4 regions of the Streptomyces sp. NPDC049813 genome follow, and region 4 is predicted to be linked to each of the others. Evidence: riboswitches for the same ligand, from Rfam matches in the RefSeq annotation. Region 4 holds a riboswitch; each other region holds the start of a gene.
What was found. Region 4 has a riboswitch for cyclic di-AMP ahead of ACIBW6_RS19730 (transglycosylase family protein). Riboswitches for the same ligand answer to the same signal wherever they lie in the genome.

Region 1 (4,181 bases), on a different contig from region 4:
CCGCTACTGAAGGCCGAGGCCGGAATCTTTCGAGATTCCGGCCTCGGCCTGTTGGTGCGTCCTGACCCGGACGGAGCAGCAGCGCTCGCCCCCGGCCCGCCGCCCGGGAACCCTTGGACCGACGCCGTAATCCGGGCGCGGACGTGGCAGGAGACGAGTGGTGGGGCAGCGAGGAGGGCGGCACGGACGCGGAACGGACGCCGCCGGTACGCGTGCCTTCCTGCGGGTGCTGCCCCTGCTGCTGATCGTCGGCGGTGCGGTCTACGAGTACTGCACGCCGTCCGGGTTCGCCGGCTCACCGCTCTTCAGTGCTGCGCCGCTGGTCGTCGCGCCCTTCTTCTCGCTGGGCAGCACGATCACCGCGGGCGCCGCGTCGGTCGCCGCCATCGTCGCCGTCCATCTGCGCTACACGTCGTTCAACGCCGGGGTGTACACCGAGATGGCCACCGTGGCCACGGTGTGCGTGCTGGCCTGCTTCATCAACCGGATCAAGCGCCGCAGCGACGAGCAGCTGGCGTCCGCGCGCCAGATCGCGGAGGCCGCCCAGCTGGCGGTGTTGCCGGAGCCGGCCGGGCGGATCGGCGGCCTGGCCGTCGCGGCCCGGTACGAGGCGGCGCAGGCCGACGCCTTCATCGGCGGCGATCTGTACGCGGTGCAGGACACGCCGCACGGGGTGCGGATAGTCGTGGGGGACGTACGGGGCAAGGGCATGGGCGCGGTCGCCGCCGTGGCCGTCGTCATCGGGGCCTTCCGGGAGGCCGCCGAGCAGGAGGAGAGCCTGGAGGCGGTCGCCCAGCGGCTGGAGCGGGCGCTGGCCAGGGAGGGGTCGCGGCGGCGCGGCATCGACGACTTCGAGGGGTTCACCACCGCCGTGCTCGCCGAGATCCCGCACGGCGGCCGGCTCCTGCGCGTCCTCAACCGCGGCCACCCCGAACCGGTCGTGCTGCACGGCGACGGCACGGTGCGGGTGGTCACGCCGGCGGAGGCGGCGCTGCCGCTCGGCCTGGGCGAGCTCGGCTCCTGGCCGGACCGGGCCACCGAGGCGGCGTTCCCGGCCGAGGCGACGCTGCTGCTCTACACCGACGGGCTCTCCGAGGCGCGCGACGCGCGGGGCGTCTTCTACGATCCCGCGGCCCGGCTCGCGGGCCGGATCTTCCCGGGGCCGGAGGAGCTGCTCGCGGCGCTGGCCGAAGAAGTGCGCCGGCACACCGGGGGCGGGGCCAGCGACGACATGGCGCTGCTCGCCGTGCGCCGCCCTTGATCGACATCACGAGGCGTGACCGGACGACTCCCTGCACATAACGATTGACACTCCGTCAGAAAGTCGGGTGTTTGGCGCGGGCCGGAATCGTCGGTCAACTCGCCCGTTTGAAGGTGTTATTGACCGTTAAGTCCAGGCCAAAGACGTGAACGATCAGTGGGAACAGCTTGGAATTACTATCGGCTGTCTATTAACGTTCGATAACGCAGCGCGGTCGTCCCAGCCGTCACAAGCGACGGCTCCGTGCGCACACGCCTAATCCCGCAAGGGAGCCGGGGAACCACCAACTTGGGGTGAATCAGGCACAGTTCCGTCGCTTTTCGGGCGCCGGGCCGTGCTCGTAGGAGACCTTCCTGCTCCGAACCCGTCAGCTAACCCGGTAGGCGAGAAGGAAGGAAAGGAGAGCGCCCCCGTGGCGTCGAACCGTCCTGCCCCCGAGTTCTCCGGGTACTCCGCCCACCCCGCCGACGGCGAGGCCGGCGTCGAGCAGGGGAGCTGGGAGGAGTGGAATCCCACCGAGGAGTCCGTCCGCCCCGTCCGCGGCAGGCACCGCGTGGCCCGTCAGCGCGGCGGACTCGCGCGCAGCTCCACCGTCCTGGGCGTCGGCGTGATCGCCGCCGTCGGCGCCGGCGGCATCGCCACCGCGCAGGGCGGCAAGCCCCCGGTCCGGATCTCCATGCCCGACCTCTCCGCCGTCAAGGACTCGCTGCCCGAGGCCAAGTCGCTGCCCGGCGTGGGCGCGTTCATGTCCGACGGCGCCGACTCCGCCTCCGGCGCCTCCGCCGCGCCGCTCACCACGATGGGCACCGGTCAGTCGGGTGCGGGCGAGGCGCTGCGGGCCCGGATCATGCAGCAGGCCGAGACGCAGCAGGACGCCGCCGATGCCACCGCGCAGGCCGAGGCCGAGCAGGCCGCCGCGCTGAAGGCCGCCGAGGAGGCCGCGGCGAAGCACGAGAAGGCCGAGGCCAAGGCCGCCGCCGACAAGAAGAAGGCGGAGGAGGAGGCCAAGAAGAAGGCCGAGGCCGAGCGCCTCGCCGAGCTGGCCAAGAGCTTCCGGCTGCCCGTCGCCTCGTACACGATCACCGGCACCTTCGGGCAGCCCGGATCGATGTGGTCCTCCGGCTACCACACGGGCCTGGACTTCGCGGCCTCCACCGGCACGCCGATCCACGCCATCCACGGCGCCACCGTCACCGAGGCCGGCTGGGCGGGCGCCTACGGGTACCGCACGATCCTCACCCTCGACGACGGCACCGAACTGTGGTTCTGCCACCAGTCGTCGATGAACGTCAGCGTCGGCCAGAAGGTCTCCACCGGGGACGTCATCGGCCGCGTCGGCGCCACCGGCAACGTCACGGGCGCCCACCTCCACCTGGAGGTCCACCCGGGCGGGGACGCCACCGGCGTCGACCCCGCGGTCTGGCTGCGCGGCAAGGGCCTCTCGCTCTGAGCCCGCGGCGCCCCCCGCGCAGCGGTTCGCTCCGCGGGGGGCGTTCAATCGGGGTATGACTTCTTCTCCCCTGCGCCCGCTCGGCTCCTCCGACCTCGAGGTCTTCCCGCTCTCCCTCGGCGGCAACGTCTTCGGGTGGACCGCCGACGAGGCGACGTCCTTCGCGGTGCTCGACGCCTACACCGCCGGGGGCGGCAACTTCATCGACACGGCGGACTCGTACTCGGCCTGGATCGAGGGCAACCACGGCGGTGAGTCGGAGACGATCATCGGCAAGTGGCTCGCCGCCCGCGGCCGGCGCGACGAGGTCGTCATCGCCACCAAGGTCGCCCGCCACCCCGACTTCAAGGGCCTGCGCGCCGCGAACATCCGGGCCGCCGCCGACGCCTCCCTCACCCGCCTCGGCACCGACCACATCGACCTCTACTACACGCACTTCGACGACGACGAGACGATCCCCGTCGAGGAGATCATCGGCGCGCTCGACGGCCTGGTGAAGGCCGGCAAGGTCCGCGCCATCGCCGCCTCGAACATCTCGCCTGAGCGCCTCCAGGAGTCGCTGGACTTCTCCGACCGCGAGGGCCTCGCCCGCTACGTCGCCCTTCAGCCGCACTACAACCTCGTCTCGCGCGACACCTACGAGGGTCCCCGGCGCGAGATCGCCTCGCGCGCCGGGCTCGCCGCCGTCCCGTACTTCGCCCTCGCCGCCGGTTTCCTCACCGGCAAGTACCGGCCGGGCGTCGCCGTCGACAGCCCCCGCGCGGCCGGTGCCAGCAAGCACCTGGAGACCGAGCGCGGCCGCAAGGTGCTGACCGCCCTCGACGAGGTCGCCCGGGCGCACGACGCCGAGATCGCCACGGTCGCCCTGGCCTGGCTCGCCGCCCAGCCCACCGTCGCCGCGCCGATCGCGTCCGCGCGCACGGTGGAGCAGCTGCCCGCGCTGCTCGCCGTGGCCGGACTGGAGCTGACGGACGCGGAGCTCGGCCGCCTCACGGAGGCCTCCGCCTGAGCCCGTTCAGGGCCGGTACGGGTGGTACGCGGGGGCGGGCGGCCGCGGCCCCGCGTACGCCGGGGGCCGGTGGACGGGGGCCGCGACCTGGGCGGCGTAGGCGAGGGCGGGGCGGGCGTATCCGCGCCGCTGCCACAGCGCGTCGAGCAGCTCCCGCTCCCGTACGACGAAATCGGCGCCGGCCCGCCCCCGCTCACCGCGGTGCCGGAGCAGGGCGAGCGACGTCGCCAGGGACGCGTACTCGGTGACCGCCCGCTCCGCCGTCCTGCCGCCGTAGTGGGCCGCGTACTCGCGGGCCAGGCGGCGGGCCTTGAGGGAGCCGAGGGCGAACGGCTCGGGCGGCGCGAGCCAGCCGGCGGCGACGTACGCCGCCAGCTGTGCCCGGACGGTGCGCAGTTCGCGGTGGCGCAGGTACACGGCGAGCCAGGTGAGCAGCGCGAAGACCGGGACCATGAACGCCG
Region 2 (4,181 bases), on a different contig from region 4:
CAGGGAGCGCATGTGCGGGAAGACGCCGTCCTCCATGCCGGTCAGGAAGACCACCGGGAATTCGAGGCCCTTGGCGGTGTGCAGGGTCATCAGGGTGATGACGCCGCTGCCGTCGTCCTCCTCGTCGGGGATCTGGTCGGAGTCGGCAACGAGGGCGACCCGCTCCAGGAAGGCGGAGAGACCGGTGCCGCCGGCTTCTTCCGTCTCGGTCTCGCTCTCGCCCTCGGCGGCCGCCTGCGCGTTCTCCTGCTCGAACTCCAGGGCCACCGCGGCGAGTTCCTGGAGGTTCTCGATGCGGGTCTCGTCCTGCGGGTCCGTGGAGGACTGCAGCTCGGCGAGGTAGCCGGTGCGCTCGAGGACGGCTTCCAGGACCGTGGCCGGTCCGGCGCCGGACTCGACGACGGTGCGCAGGTCCTCCATGAGGGCGTTGAACCGCTTGACCGCGTTCGTCGACCGGGACGCCATGCCGTACGCCTCGTCGACGCGGCGCAGCGCCTGCGGGAAGGAGATCTTCTCGCGCTGGGAGAGCGCGTCGATCATCGCTTCGGCGCGGTCGCCGATGCCGCGCTTGGGCACGTTCAGGATGCGGCGCAGGGGGACGGAGTCCTCGGGATTGGCCAGCACGCGCAGGTAGGCCAGGATGTCCCTGACCTCCTTGCGCTCGTAGAAGCGGACACCGCCGACGACCTTGTAGGGCAGGCCGACGCGGATGAAGATCTCTTCGAAGACACGGGACTGCGCGTTCGTCCGGTAGAAGACGGCGACGTCGCCGGAGCTCGCCTCGCCCGCGTCCGTGAGCCGGTCGATCTCCTCGGCGACGAACTGCGCCTCGTCGTGCTCGGTGTCCGCGACGTAGCCGGTGATCTGGGAGCCCGCGCCCGCGTTCGTCCACAGGTTCTTGGGGCGGCGCGACTCGTTGCGCTCGATGACCGCGTTGGCCGCGCTCAGGATCGTCTGCGAGGAGCGGTAGTTCTGCTCCAGCAGGATCGTGGTCGCGTCCGTGTAGTCCTCCTCGAACTGGAGGATGTTGCGGATGGTGGCGCCGCGGAACGCGTAGATGGACTGGTCCGCGTCGCCGACGACGCACAGCTCGGCGGGGTCGGCGTCCTCCCCCTCCGTCGGCCCGACCAGCTCGCGCACGAGTGCGTACTGCGCGTGGTTGGTGTCCTGGTACTCGTCGACCAGGACGTGCCGGAAGCGGCGCCGGTAGTGCTCGGCGACGTCGGGGAACGCGCGCAGCAGGTTGACCGTGGTCATGATCAGGTCGTCGAAGTCGAGGGCGTTGGCCTCCCGCAGCCGCGACTGGTACATCGCGTAGGCCTGGGCGACGGACTTCTCGAATCCTCCCCCAGACTCCGTCCGGGAGGTGCCCCCAGCCGCGGTCTTCGCGAAGTCCTCCTCGTCGATCAGCTCGTTCTTCAGGTTCGAGATCTTGGCGCTGAAGGACTTCGGCGGGAACTTCTTGGGGTCCAGGTCCAGGTCGCGGCAGACCAGGGCCATGAGCCGCTTGCTGTCGGCCGCGTCGTAGATCGAGAACGACGAGGTGAAGCCGAGCTTCTTCGACTCGCGGCGCAGGATGCGCACGCACGCGCTGTGGAAGGTGGAGACCCACATCGCGTTCGCCCGCGGGCCCACCAGGGACTCGACGCGCTCCTTCATCTCGCCCGCGGCCTTGTTCGTGAAGGTGATCGCGAGGATCTGGCCGGGGTGGACGCCGCGCTCGGCCAGCAGGTAGGCGATGCGGTGGGTGAGGACGCGGGTCTTGCCGGAGCCGGCGCCCGCCACGATGAGCAGCGGGGAGCCGCCGTGCACGACGGCCGCCCGCTGGTTCTCGTTCAACCCGTCCAGCAGGGCCGCCGGGTCCAGGGCAGGGCGGGGCGCGCCGTCGCGGTAGTACGCGTCCCGGGCCGGAGGCACGTCGAACTTCCCGCCGAACAGGTCGTCCGGGATCGGCTCGGGCTCCGGTCCGTCGTGCTCGCTGTCGGGCGGCGGCGGGGGGCCCTCGGTCCGGTTCTGGAGGCCCGCCAGGAAGCTGTCGTCAAAGAGGCTGCTCATCGCCCTACGAGTCTAGGCGGCCCCACTGACACCCCGCCCCCACCTTGGCCACACTGCCCGTACCACCAGGTCAGCGGCGCCTTTCGGCCGGAGGAGTCCGGCGGCGCACCTACCGTGACCGAGCAGATGCGGTGCGTTCGACCATCATTCGGCCGAGCGCCCGGTGTCGCCAAGGTCACGAAAATGTATCGGGCATATCGAACATCAACCTTCACAGCAGCGACACGAGTTGGCTACCGTGCTGCGCGGGCAGCCCGTCCCCCCGCCGCGAGCACCGCGGCGAACGAGCAGCCCCCGCCGAGTCCCGTACGCCGTGAGGCAGGGAACCGGGGACCCAACCGACCTTGGGGTGAATCGGCCCGGCCGCCCGGCAGGACAGGGCGGCCGACCGTAGGGCAGCCTTCCGTACGCCCGAACCCGACAGCTAACCCGGTAGGCGGACCACGGAAGGAGTCGCCTCCTTGGCGTCGCACCGCAAGCCGCGTGTCCGGTCCCGGATGACCGGCGGCCTTCGCACCACCCCCGCGGTCGGGATCACGACCGTCGCCCTCACCTCGGTGGCCCTCCTCTCGCAGAGCGCCCAGGCGGCCCCCGCCCGGCCGGACCGGCCGAGCCTGGAAGAGGTGCAGAAGAAAGTCGACAGCCTGTACCGCCAGGCCGAGGTCGCCACGCAGAAGTACAACTCCGCCAAGGAGCAGACCGACAGCAAGAAGAAGCAGGTCGATCGCCTCCTCGACGACATCGCGCAGCGCACCGAGAAGCTGAACTCGGCCCGCCAGGAGCTGGGCAGGTTCGCCGCCCAGCAGTACCGCTCGGGCGGGATCGGCGACACGGCGACGATGTTCCTCGCGGACGACCCCGAGGACTACTTCGCGCAGAACCGGCTGATGAGCCGGATGACCGCCGACCAGAAGGACGCGGTCGACGACTATCAGAAGCAGCAGCTCAGCACCGCGAAGAAGCGCACCGAGGCGCAGGAGAGCCTCACGCAGCTGACGTCCTCCCAGACCGACCTGAAGACCTCCAAGCAGAGCGTGCAGACGAAGCTGGCCGACGCCCGTCAGCTGCTGTCGCGGCTGACCGCCGAGGAGAAGCAGCGGCTCGCGGCGATCGAGAAGAAGAAGCAGGAGGCGGCCCGCAAGAAGGCCGCCCAGCTCGCCGCGGAGCAGAAGGCGCAGGAGGACAAGAAGCAGCAGGCGGCCGAGGAGGCCGCCGGGCAGCAGGGCTCCGGCTCGTCGTCCGGCGGTACCACCGAGGCACCGGCAGGCAGCTCCTCCGGTTACGCGACCAAGGCCGCCCAGGCGCTCGCCTACGCCAAGGCGCAGGAGGGCAAGCCGTACGTGTGGGGCGCCACGGGCCCGGACTCCTACGACTGCTCGGGGCTCACCCAGGCGGCGTGGAAGGCGGCCGGCATCACCTTGCCGCGCACCACGTGGGACCAGGTGGAGGCCGGCACGACCGTCCCGCTCTCCTCGATCCAACCGGGTGACCTGGTCTTCTTCTACGACGACATCAGCCACGTCGGCCTGTACCTCGGCGACGGCATGATGATCCACGCCCCGAAGCCGGGCGCGTCCGTCCGCGAGGAGTCCATCTACTACGACGGCACCAGCTCGATCCACAGCGTGGTGCGGCCCGCCTGACGTCCGCGCCGGGTCCTGTCGCCGTGGTGGGGACACCGCGGTGACAGGCCCCGGGGGCTCCCGGGACCGCGGCGGCCGGAAAGCGCCCCCTGCCCCTCGGGCCCGCCCGGACCCCGCAGGCCCGCAGGGCCTCAGTACCTCAGGGCCGCCGGCTCCCTCAGGTCCAGAGCACCGCGATGAAGATGTTGGCGATCGTCAGCCCGCCGACCGCAGCGAACAGCCCCTTCTCGGCCGTCTCCTCGTCGCGCTTCACGTACACGATGCCGAGGATGACGATCAGGACGGCCAGCTTCACCCCGATCTTGACGTTGTTCACGGTGGAGCCGTCGGCCTGATTGAGGCCGACCAGGGCGACGCCGGTGACCAGCATGGTCAGCGCGCCGTGCAGCATCGCCTTGTTGAACCGGGCGGTGCCCCGCCCCATCGCCGACATCTGCGTGAGGAAGCCGCCGAGCAGCGAGGCGATGCCGATGATGTGCAGGC
Region 3 (4,181 bases), on a different contig from region 4:
GGAGCGGTGCGCCGGCGGGGCCCAGGTCCCCGTCGATCGCCCGGCCACGGTTGTGTGAGAATGGTCTAGACAACCTTGAGTCACTCGAAGGGCAGCATCACATGGCTGAGCGCCGCGTCAACGTCGGCTGGGCCGAGGGCCTCCACGCCCGCCCCGCCTCCATCTTCGTCCGCGCGGCCACCGCGGCCGGCGTCCCCGTGACGATCGCCAAGGCCGACGGCAACCCCGTCAACGCCGCTTCCATGCTCGCGGTGCTGGGTCTGGGCGCGCAGGGCGGCGAGGAGATCGTCCTGGCCTCCGACGCCGAGGGCGCGGACGCCGCGCTCGACCGTCTGGCGAAGCTGGTCTCCGAGGGTCTCGACGAGCTCCCCGAGACCGTCTGATCCCCCTCGTACCGCCGAAGCCGCGCGTTCCCTTTATGGGCGCGCGGCTTCGTCGTTCCCGCGAAGAATTCACGCGCGAGTACAGCCGCCCGGTCCACACGGAATCAGCGGCCGGTATCTATTGCCCTCCGGACACCATGCAGCGAAGCATGCACCAGAAATGCCAAGCGCCCGATCCGGCGATTACCGCACGTCTTTGTATACGGCCCTTTTATTAATGGGGAAGGCTCGCCGTGTTTACAGGACGTTGCGAAGTCCTCACGTGACCGGCGGCGCGCGGGACGCGGAGCCGGTGGGCGGCCGCCGCGCGCTCGGCGTGCAGCAGGGTCAGCGCGCGGGCACGCTCGGCGTCGCCGCGGGCCACCGCGTCCACGATGGCACCGTGCTCGGCCCAGGACTCGGCCGGCTGGGCCGGGCCCTCCACGACGTACATCCAGGCGATCTTGTGCCGGAGCTGGGTGAGCAGGGCGATCAGGCCGGGGCTGCCGGAGGCCCCCGCGAGGGTCTCGTGGAACCACCCGCCCAGGGAGCGCAGATCCTCGCCCTGACCGCGCCGCACCCGCTCCTGCCCCAGCCTGACCAGGCCGCGCAGGACCTTGAGGTGCGCCTCGGTCCTGCGCTGCGCGGCGCGCGCGGCGCCCAGCGGTTCGAGCAGCAGCCGGACCTCCAGCAGGTCGGCGGCCTCCTGCCGGGTGGGTTCGGCCACGCACGCGCCCGCGTGCCGCCGTGTGACGACGAAGCCCTCGGCCTCCAGGGTGCGCAGCGCCTCGCGCACCGGGACCCGCGAGACCCCGTAGCGCCGCGCGAGCACTTCCTCGGTGAGTCTGCTGCCGCGCTCGTAGACACCCGCGACGATGTCCTCGCGGATCGCCGTGCATACCGAGTGTGCGGGAATGCGCATGTCCCGACCTCCGCCTTCATCCCCGCGAAACGCGGTCGATCGACGCTTGTGCGAGCGCGAATGCCACCCTCCGGTCGCGCCCGCCCGGTGACTCTATTCCACCGCACTCGAATTTCCGACGCCGGACCGGAATCCAGGGATATTTTCTGGCCAGAAATGCGGGGCGCACGCGAAAGCCCCGGCTCGCCGAGCCGGGGCTTTCGCGTGCGGGTGCGTGCGCGTCAGACGTTCACGCCGTGCGAGCGCAGGTACGCGACGGGGTCCATGTCCGAGCCGTAGTCGGGCGTCGTGCGGGCCTCGAAGTGCAGGTGCGGGCCCGTGACGTTGCCGGTGGCGCCGGAGAGGCCTATCTGCTGGCCGGGGGTGACGGCCTGGCCGACGGAGACGCCGATGGAGGACAGGTGCCCGTACTGGGTGTACGTGCCGTCGTTCATCTTGATCACGATGTTGTTGCCGTAGGCGCCGCCCCAGCCGGCCTCGACGACGGTGCCCGCGCCGACCGCGTGCACGGACGTGCCGCTGGCCGCGTGGAAGTCGATGCCGGTGTGGCTGCCGGAGGACCACAGGCCGCTGCTCGCCTGGTAGCCCGTGGAGACGTAGGAGCCGGAGATGGGCGCCACGAAGCTGTTGAGCAGGCGCTTGCGCTCGGCCTCGCGGGCGGCCCGCTCCTTGGCCTCGCGCTCTTCGCGCTCCTTGGCGGCCTTCGCCTCGGCCTCGCGCTTGGCTTCCTCGGCCTTCTTCTTCGCCTCGGCCTCGGCCTTCGCCTTGGCGGCGGCCGCGTCGGCGGCCTTCTTCTGGGCGGCGGCCTGCGCGTCGATCCGGTCGGCCAGGGAGTCGCCGATGGCGATGGCCTGGGTCAGGCCGTTCTGCTCGGGGGCCGCGGTGTCGGCGGCGAGGGCGGGGGCGGCGAGGCCGCCCACCACACCGGTCGTGGTGAGCGCCGCGACACTCGCGACCTGCACGGTGGTACGCGTGAGGCGACTGGGACGACGGTGCTTCCCGGTGGCACGGGTGAACGCCATGTAGGGGCTGATCCTTTCCTTCCCTCTCGCCTACCGGGTTAGCTGACGGGTTCGGAGCAGGAAGGTCTCCTACGGGCGACCGTCCTGGCCTGTACGGCCGGAAGGCTGCCCGATTCACCCCAGGGACTGCGGTGGGTCCCCGGCTCCCCTGGCTCACGCCATGGGGGACTCGGCGATGACTGTCCGGTGTCGCGGGCGCGACGCGTGTCTGGCGAACAGCCGGACCGACGCTAAGCGGGACATCTTTTAATCAACAAACGGATCCCGGCTTTTGTAGCGCATGCCACAGAGCAGACAGGCAACCTCCGCCCCAATTCGGACAAAAGCGATACCCGGCCGCACAAGGGTGAACGTGAGCGACACCACGCAGCCCCGGTGGCCGTGGAGGCCACCGGGGCTGCGAGCGACGTACGGGGCGGGGGTCAGCCCGAGACGACGGTCACCTCGCCGATGCCGAGGGCCCGGACGGGCTCCTCGATCTGCGCGGCGTCGCCCACGAGGATCGTCACCAGCCGGTCAGCCGGGAAGGCGCTGACGACCGCCGCGGTGGCCTCCACGGTGCCCGTCTCGGCGAGCCGGCGGTACAGCTGGGCCTGGAAGTCGTCCTGGAGGTGCTGCTCGACCTGGTCGGCCAGCGTGCCCGCGACGGCGGCCGCGGTCTCGTACTTCAGCGGCGCCACGCCCACCAGGTTCTGCACGGCGGTGTCCCGCTCGGCGTCCGTGAGCCCCCCTTCGGCGAGCGTGCGCAGCACCTTCCAGAGGTCGTCGAGCGCGGGCCCGGTGTTCGGGGTGTCCACGGAGCCGCTGATGGCGAGCATCGCGGCACCCGTGCCGTCCGGCGCGGACCGCAGCACCTGGGCGAAGGACCGCACCCCGTAGGTGTAGCCCTTCTCCTCGCGCAGCACCCGGTCCAGGCGCGAGGTGAGCGTGCCGCCGAGGCAGTACGTGCCGAGGATCTGCGCGGCCCACACCCGGTCGTGCCGGTCGGGTCCGATGCGGCCGATCAGCAGCTGCGTCTGCACCGCGCCCGGCCGGTCCACGATGACGACCCGGCCGGTGTCGTCGGCGGTCACCGGCGGGACCGGCCTGGGCTCCGCGGTGTCACCGGTCCAGGCGCCGAGCGTGTCGGTGAGGAGGGCGTCCAGGTCGGTGCCGGTCAGGTCGCCCACCACGACGACGGTGCCGGTGGCGGGGCGGACGTGCTTCTCGTAGAAGGCGCGTACGGCCGCCGCGTCGATGGCGGCGACGGTCTCCTCGCTGCCCTGCCGCGGACGCGACATGCGCGAGTCGGCCGGGAAGAGCTGCCGGGAGAGCTCCTTGGCGGCCCGGCGGGCCGGGTTGGCGCTCTCGTGCGGGATCTCGTCGAGCCGGTTGCGGACCAGGCGCTCGATCTCGCCGTCCGCGAAGGCGGGCGCCCGCAGCGCGTCGGCCAGCAGGGCGAGGCCCTTGGGAAGCCGGGAGACCGGCACCTCCAAGGAGACCCGCACGCCGGGGTGGTCGGCGTGCGCGTCCATGGTGGCGCCGCAGCGCTCCAGTTCGGCGGCGAACTCCTCCGCGGAGTGCTTGTCGGTGCCCTCGTTGAAGGCACGCGCCATGATCGTGGCGACGCCTTCGAGGGCGGCCGGCTCGGCCTCCAGCGGCGCGTCGAGGTTGATCTCCACGGCCACGACCTGCTGGCCGGGGCGGTGGCAGCGCAGCACGGTCAGGCCGTTGTCCAGCTCGCCGCGCTCGGGGGCCGGGAACGCCCACGGCTTGGCCGTGCCCGCCTCGGGCCGGGGATGGAAGTCCATGGTCGCGAGCTGCTCGGTCACCGGCCCGCCTCCTCGTCGCTCGGGTCGCTCTCGGCGGTCTCGTCGGTCTCGTCGGTCTCGTCAT
Region 4 (4,181 bases):
GCCTCCCCGATCTGGTCCCCGTCTGGCTGCCTACGTGCGTACGTCCTCGCACACGGTACGGGACCGAGTGCGAGGACGTACGGAACTACGGCGCCGGAAGACGTCCCGGGGCAGGTCAGCCCTTGAAGCGGGGGAACGCGCTGCGGCCGGCGTAGACCGCGGCGTCGTCGAGGATCTCCTCGATGCGCAGCAGCTGGTTGTACTTGGCGACGCGCTCGGAGCGGGCCGGGGCGCCGGTCTTGATCTGGCCGCAGTTCGTGGCGACGGCGAGGTCGGCGATGGTGACGTCCTCGGTCTCGCCGGAGCGGTGCGACATCATGCACTTGAAACCGTTGCGCTGGGCCAGCTCGACGGCGTCCAGGGTCTCGGTCAGCGAGCCGATCTGGTTCACCTTGACGAGCAGCGCGTTGGCCGAGTCCTCCTCGATGCCGCGCGCCAGGCGCTCCGGGTTGGTGACGAACAGGTCGTCGCCGACGAGCTGGACCTTGTCGCCGAGGCGCTCGGTGATGGTGTTCCAGCCGGCCCAGTCGTCCTCGTACAGCGGGTCCTCGATGGAGACGAGCGGGTACGCGGAGACGAGCTCCTCGTAGTACTCCGTCATCTCGGCGGCGGAGCGCTCCTTGCCCTCGAACTGGTACTTGCCGTCCTTGTAGAACTCGGAGGCGGCGACGTCCAGCGCGAGCGCGACCTGCTGGCCGGGGATGTAGCCGGCCTCCTTGATCGCTTCGAGGATGAGGTCGAGCGCGGCGCGGTTCGACTCCAGGTTCGGGGCGAAGCCGCCCTCGTCGCCGAGGCCGGTGGACAGGCCCTTGGTCTTCAGCACCTTCTTGAGGGTGTGGTAGACCTCGGTGCCCCAGCGCAGCGCCTCGGAGAAGGACTCCGCGCCGATCGGGGCGATCATGAACTCCTGGATGTCGACGTTCGAGTCGGCGTGCGACCCGCCGTTCAGGATGTTCATCATCGGGACGGGCAGCAGGTGCGCGTTCGGACCGCCGAGGTAGCGGAACAGCGGCAGGTCGCTGGCCTCGGACGCGGCGTGCGCGACGGCGAGGGAGACGCCGAGGATGGCGTTGGCGCCGAGCGAGCCCTTGTTGTCCGTGGCGTCCAGGTCGAACATCGCCTGGTCGATCAGGCGCTGCTCGGTGGCGTCGTAGCCGACGAGCTCCGGGCCGATCTGCTCGATGACGGCGAGGACGGCCTTCTCGACGCCCTTGCCCTGGTAACGGTTGGGGTCACCGTCACGGAGTTCGATGGCCTCGAAGGCACCGGTGGAGGCGCCGGACGGAACAGCAGCACGACCCGTGCTGCCGTCGTCGAGGCCGACCTCGACCTCGACCGTGGGGTTGCCTCGGGAGTCCAGGATTTCCCGGGCTACGACGACGTCGATGGACGGCACGAGCATCTCCTTCTGGGATGTGACACAACAGCGCGGGCGGCTGGCCCGCACCCCTGAGCGTAACCGGCTCCGGGGCATCAGCCAGTCGGCCGACCGGGTTGTGGACAACGCCGATAGCGAAATGTTTCCAAACGGAACAAAGACGGCGACCCCCACTCCGGAGGACCGGAGCGGGGGTCGCCGACGTGAGCGGCCCGTGGACGGGGCGGTGCGGTGCGGCCGGGCCCGGCGTCCGCCGACGCCGGGGCCGCCTCCGCGAGGGGGTCCCTCGGTGCGCGAGGGGTCCTCTTTACTTGAGGTGCAGCTGCTGGTCCGGGTAGATCAGGTTGGCGTCGCTGATGATGTCCTTGTTGAGCTCGAACACCTTGTGCCAGTTGGTCCCGTGCGCCTCGGCGATCTTGCTGAGGGTGTCGCCGGACTTCACCTTGTACTCGCCGTCGCCCTTCTCGACCTTCTTGCCGGTCGGGGTGGTGACGGTGTCCTTCTTGGTGTCCTGCTGCGGCTGCGGCTGCGCCTGCTGCTGCTGCGGCTGCTGGCGCTCCTGCGAGCGGGTCGTCGTGGAGGAGTCGGAGCGCTCCTGCTGCTGCGGCTGCGACTGCTGCGACGACTCGGCCGGAGCGGAGTTGCTGGTGTCGGCGCCGGACAGGCCCACGCCACAGCTCGGCCAGGCACCCTTGCCCTGCGCGGCGAGGACCTTCTCGGCGACCGATATCTGCTGCGCCTTGGACGCCTGGTCGGCGGAGGAGGCGTAGGAGGTGCCGCCGTACGCGGCCCAGGTCGAGGCGGAGAACTGCAGGCCACCGTAGTAGCCGTTGCCCGTGTTGATCGCCCAGTTGCCACCGGACTCGCACTGCGCGACCTGGTCCCACTCGGAGGTGGAGGCGGCGGAGGCGCCCGTGGCACCCATCAGCGGAACGGCGACGGCGGCACCGGCGACGCCGGCGAGCGTGGCGACACGAACGGCCTTGGACGGACGACGGTGCTTGCCCGTGTTGGAGAACAGCATGAAGAGATCCCCTCACCGACGCCTACGAGGTGAGCTGTCGGGTTCGGACCAGTGAGTGCCCGGCGCGCATCCTGTGCGCGACTTGACCCCAAGCCGGATGTCCGGCGCTTACCTTGGGTCCCCCGCTCCTGCCTACGGCGCTGACGCGTCGACTGTTCCCGTACGGACGTCGGCAGGATTCGGCGTGACGTCCGTCGGGGCCCGCTGTGGCGAGCGGTCACGACCGTAAGCAGTCGATCCGCCCGATTTCAAAGACGATCAGGGTCTTTGAGACTCATGTCTCACTCTCGCAAAGCCGGACATACGAGCCTCAACCGCCCCTGAACTCCCGCTACTTTTCACCCGATTCGAGGCCAAGATCCAGACTCTGACCAGGCAGGATGAGGTCGGGGTCGGAACCGACCGTCTTCTTGTTCAGGTCGTAGAGCGCATCCCACCCGCCACGCACGTCGTGCGCGTCCGCGATGTCCCAGAGGTTGTCGCCGGAGCGGACCGTGTACGCCCCGTCGGCGCGCTGCTCCTCACGTGAAGCGTGACGCCCCTCACCCTGACGGGAGGCGGAGGCGTCGTCCGAGGCGCGGTCGCCGCGGTGGCGGCCGGCCGCCGAGGGGTCCGCGGCGGGGTCGGAGGGATCGGCGGAGGCGGACCCCTGCGCGCCACCCTCCTTCTCCGCGTTGTCCGTCGTGTCCGCCGCGCCCAGGCCGCCGTCCGAGCCGTCCGTACCGTCCGTGACCTCGTCCGACGCGGCCGCGCCCGGCTCGTCGCCCGCGTCGCCGGAGGCGTCCGAAGTGCCGCTGCCGTCAGCGGTGTCCGCGGAACTCGACGGATCGGCGGAACCCGACGGGCCGGCCGGATCGGACGCGTCGCCCGCACCGGACGGATCGGCCGTGGCGGAGCCCGCGTGATTCTTCTCTCCCGCGGACTCGGCGGGGGCCGTGGAGTCCCCGGAGTCCTCAGGGTTCTGGGAGTCCTTCGCGTCGGCCGAGCCGGAGGGCCGGGGGGACGCGCTCGCGCCCGGGTCGACCTCGGCCGTGTCGTCGCCCTGCGTGAGGCCGGCCACGATCGAACAGCTCGGCCAGGCACTGGGCCCCTTGGCCGCAAGCGCCTTCTCGGCCACGGCTATCTGCTGCGAGCGGCTCGCCTCGTCGGCGCGCGGGGCGAAGTCGAGCCCGCCGTACTGCTCCCACATCTCCTGCGAGAACTGGAGCCCGCCGTAGTAGCCGTTGCCGGCGTCCAGACTCCACTGGCCGCCGGACTCGCACTCGGCGAGCTTGTCCCAGGTGGCGGTGGAGGCGGCGCTCGCGCTGCCCGCCGCGAGCAGCGGGATCGCGATGGCGCTGCCGGTGACCCCGGCGGCGACGACGAGAGCAGGGGCCTGACGGGGGCGACGGTGTCGACCGTTCCCGGAGAGCATGCGGTTGCCTTTCGCGAGACTGATGCAGCACGCGACAGGGGTGGCGGAAGTGGTGCCGGTTGTGCCTGTGTCGCGATGACTGGTGAACGTAGCGGGACTCGAACGCTTGTCACAAGTCGATGCAGCGCAGATCACGTGAACATCACAATCCTGACGAGGTGTCAGTCAGTCACCGGCTCCGAAGTGTTGTGTCCGGGGACTCGATCCCGGAGATGACCTCCAGCGCCGGGACCAACACCTCTCGTCGGACTACCGACCCACCGCCTCTTGCGTTCAGTGCGTCCATGAGCGGCGGCCAGAACCCCCTCTTGAACCAGGAGTTCTGCCGGTCCTTGATCTGCCCGTGCGGGCCGTATCGCGCCGGG

Region 1: it holds a riboswitch for cyclic di-AMP, as region 4 does, so the genes downstream of both, ACIBW6_RS32285 (M23 family metallopeptidase) here and ACIBW6_RS19730 (transglycosylase family protein) in region 4, are expected to answer to the same signal.
Region 2: it holds a riboswitch for cyclic di-AMP, as region 4 does, so the genes downstream of both, ACIBW6_RS12655 (NlpC/P60 family protein) here and ACIBW6_RS19730 (transglycosylase family protein) in region 4, are expected to answer to the same signal.
Region 3: it holds a riboswitch for cyclic di-AMP, as region 4 does, so the genes downstream of both, ACIBW6_RS09955 (M23 family metallopeptidase) here and ACIBW6_RS19730 (transglycosylase family protein) in region 4, are expected to answer to the same signal.

What each region holds. Positions count from the first base shown of each region.
Region 1 covers NZ_JBITLI010000021.1:103,884-108,064, forward strand. The annotation lists tRNA gene ACIBW6_RS32275 (tRNA-Met) at 1-6, shown strand, start outside; gene ACIBW6_RS32280 (PP2C family protein-serine/threonine phosphatase) at 161-1,261, shown strand; cyclic di-AMP (ydaO/yuaA leader) riboswitch at 1,504-1,662, shown strand; gene ACIBW6_RS32285 (M23 family metallopeptidase) at 1,674-2,711, shown strand; gene ACIBW6_RS32290 (aldo/keto reductase) at 2,767-3,720, shown strand; gene ACIBW6_RS32295 (PrsW family intramembrane metalloprotease) at 3,727-4,181, opposite strand, start outside.
Region 2 covers NZ_JBITLI010000004.1:499,215-503,395, forward strand. The annotation lists gene pcrA (DNA helicase PcrA) at 1-2,055, opposite strand, end outside; cyclic di-AMP (ydaO/yuaA leader) riboswitch at 2,341-2,510, shown strand; gene ACIBW6_RS12655 (NlpC/P60 family protein) at 2,517-3,698, shown strand; gene ACIBW6_RS12660 (hypothetical protein) at 3,856-4,181, opposite strand, start outside.
Region 3 covers NZ_JBITLI010000003.1:573,815-577,995, forward strand. The annotation lists gene ACIBW6_RS09945 (HPr family phosphocarrier protein) at 102-383, shown strand; gene ACIBW6_RS09950 (GntR family transcriptional regulator) at 598-1,284, opposite strand; gene ACIBW6_RS09955 (M23 family metallopeptidase) at 1,506-2,306, opposite strand; cyclic di-AMP (ydaO/yuaA leader) riboswitch at 2,319-2,491, opposite strand; gene ACIBW6_RS09960 (M16 family metallopeptidase) at 2,729-4,096, opposite strand; gene ACIBW6_RS09965 (M16 family metallopeptidase) at 4,114-4,181, opposite strand, start outside.
Region 4 covers NZ_JBITLI010000009.1:73,283-77,463, forward strand. The annotation lists gene eno (phosphopyruvate hydratase) at 116-1,402, opposite strand; gene ACIBW6_RS19730 (transglycosylase family protein) at 1,686-2,402, opposite strand; cyclic di-AMP (ydaO/yuaA leader) riboswitch at 2,407-2,552, opposite strand; gene ACIBW6_RS19735 (transglycosylase family protein) at 2,734-3,816, opposite strand; gene ACIBW6_RS19740 (recombinase family protein) at 3,986-4,181, opposite strand, start outside.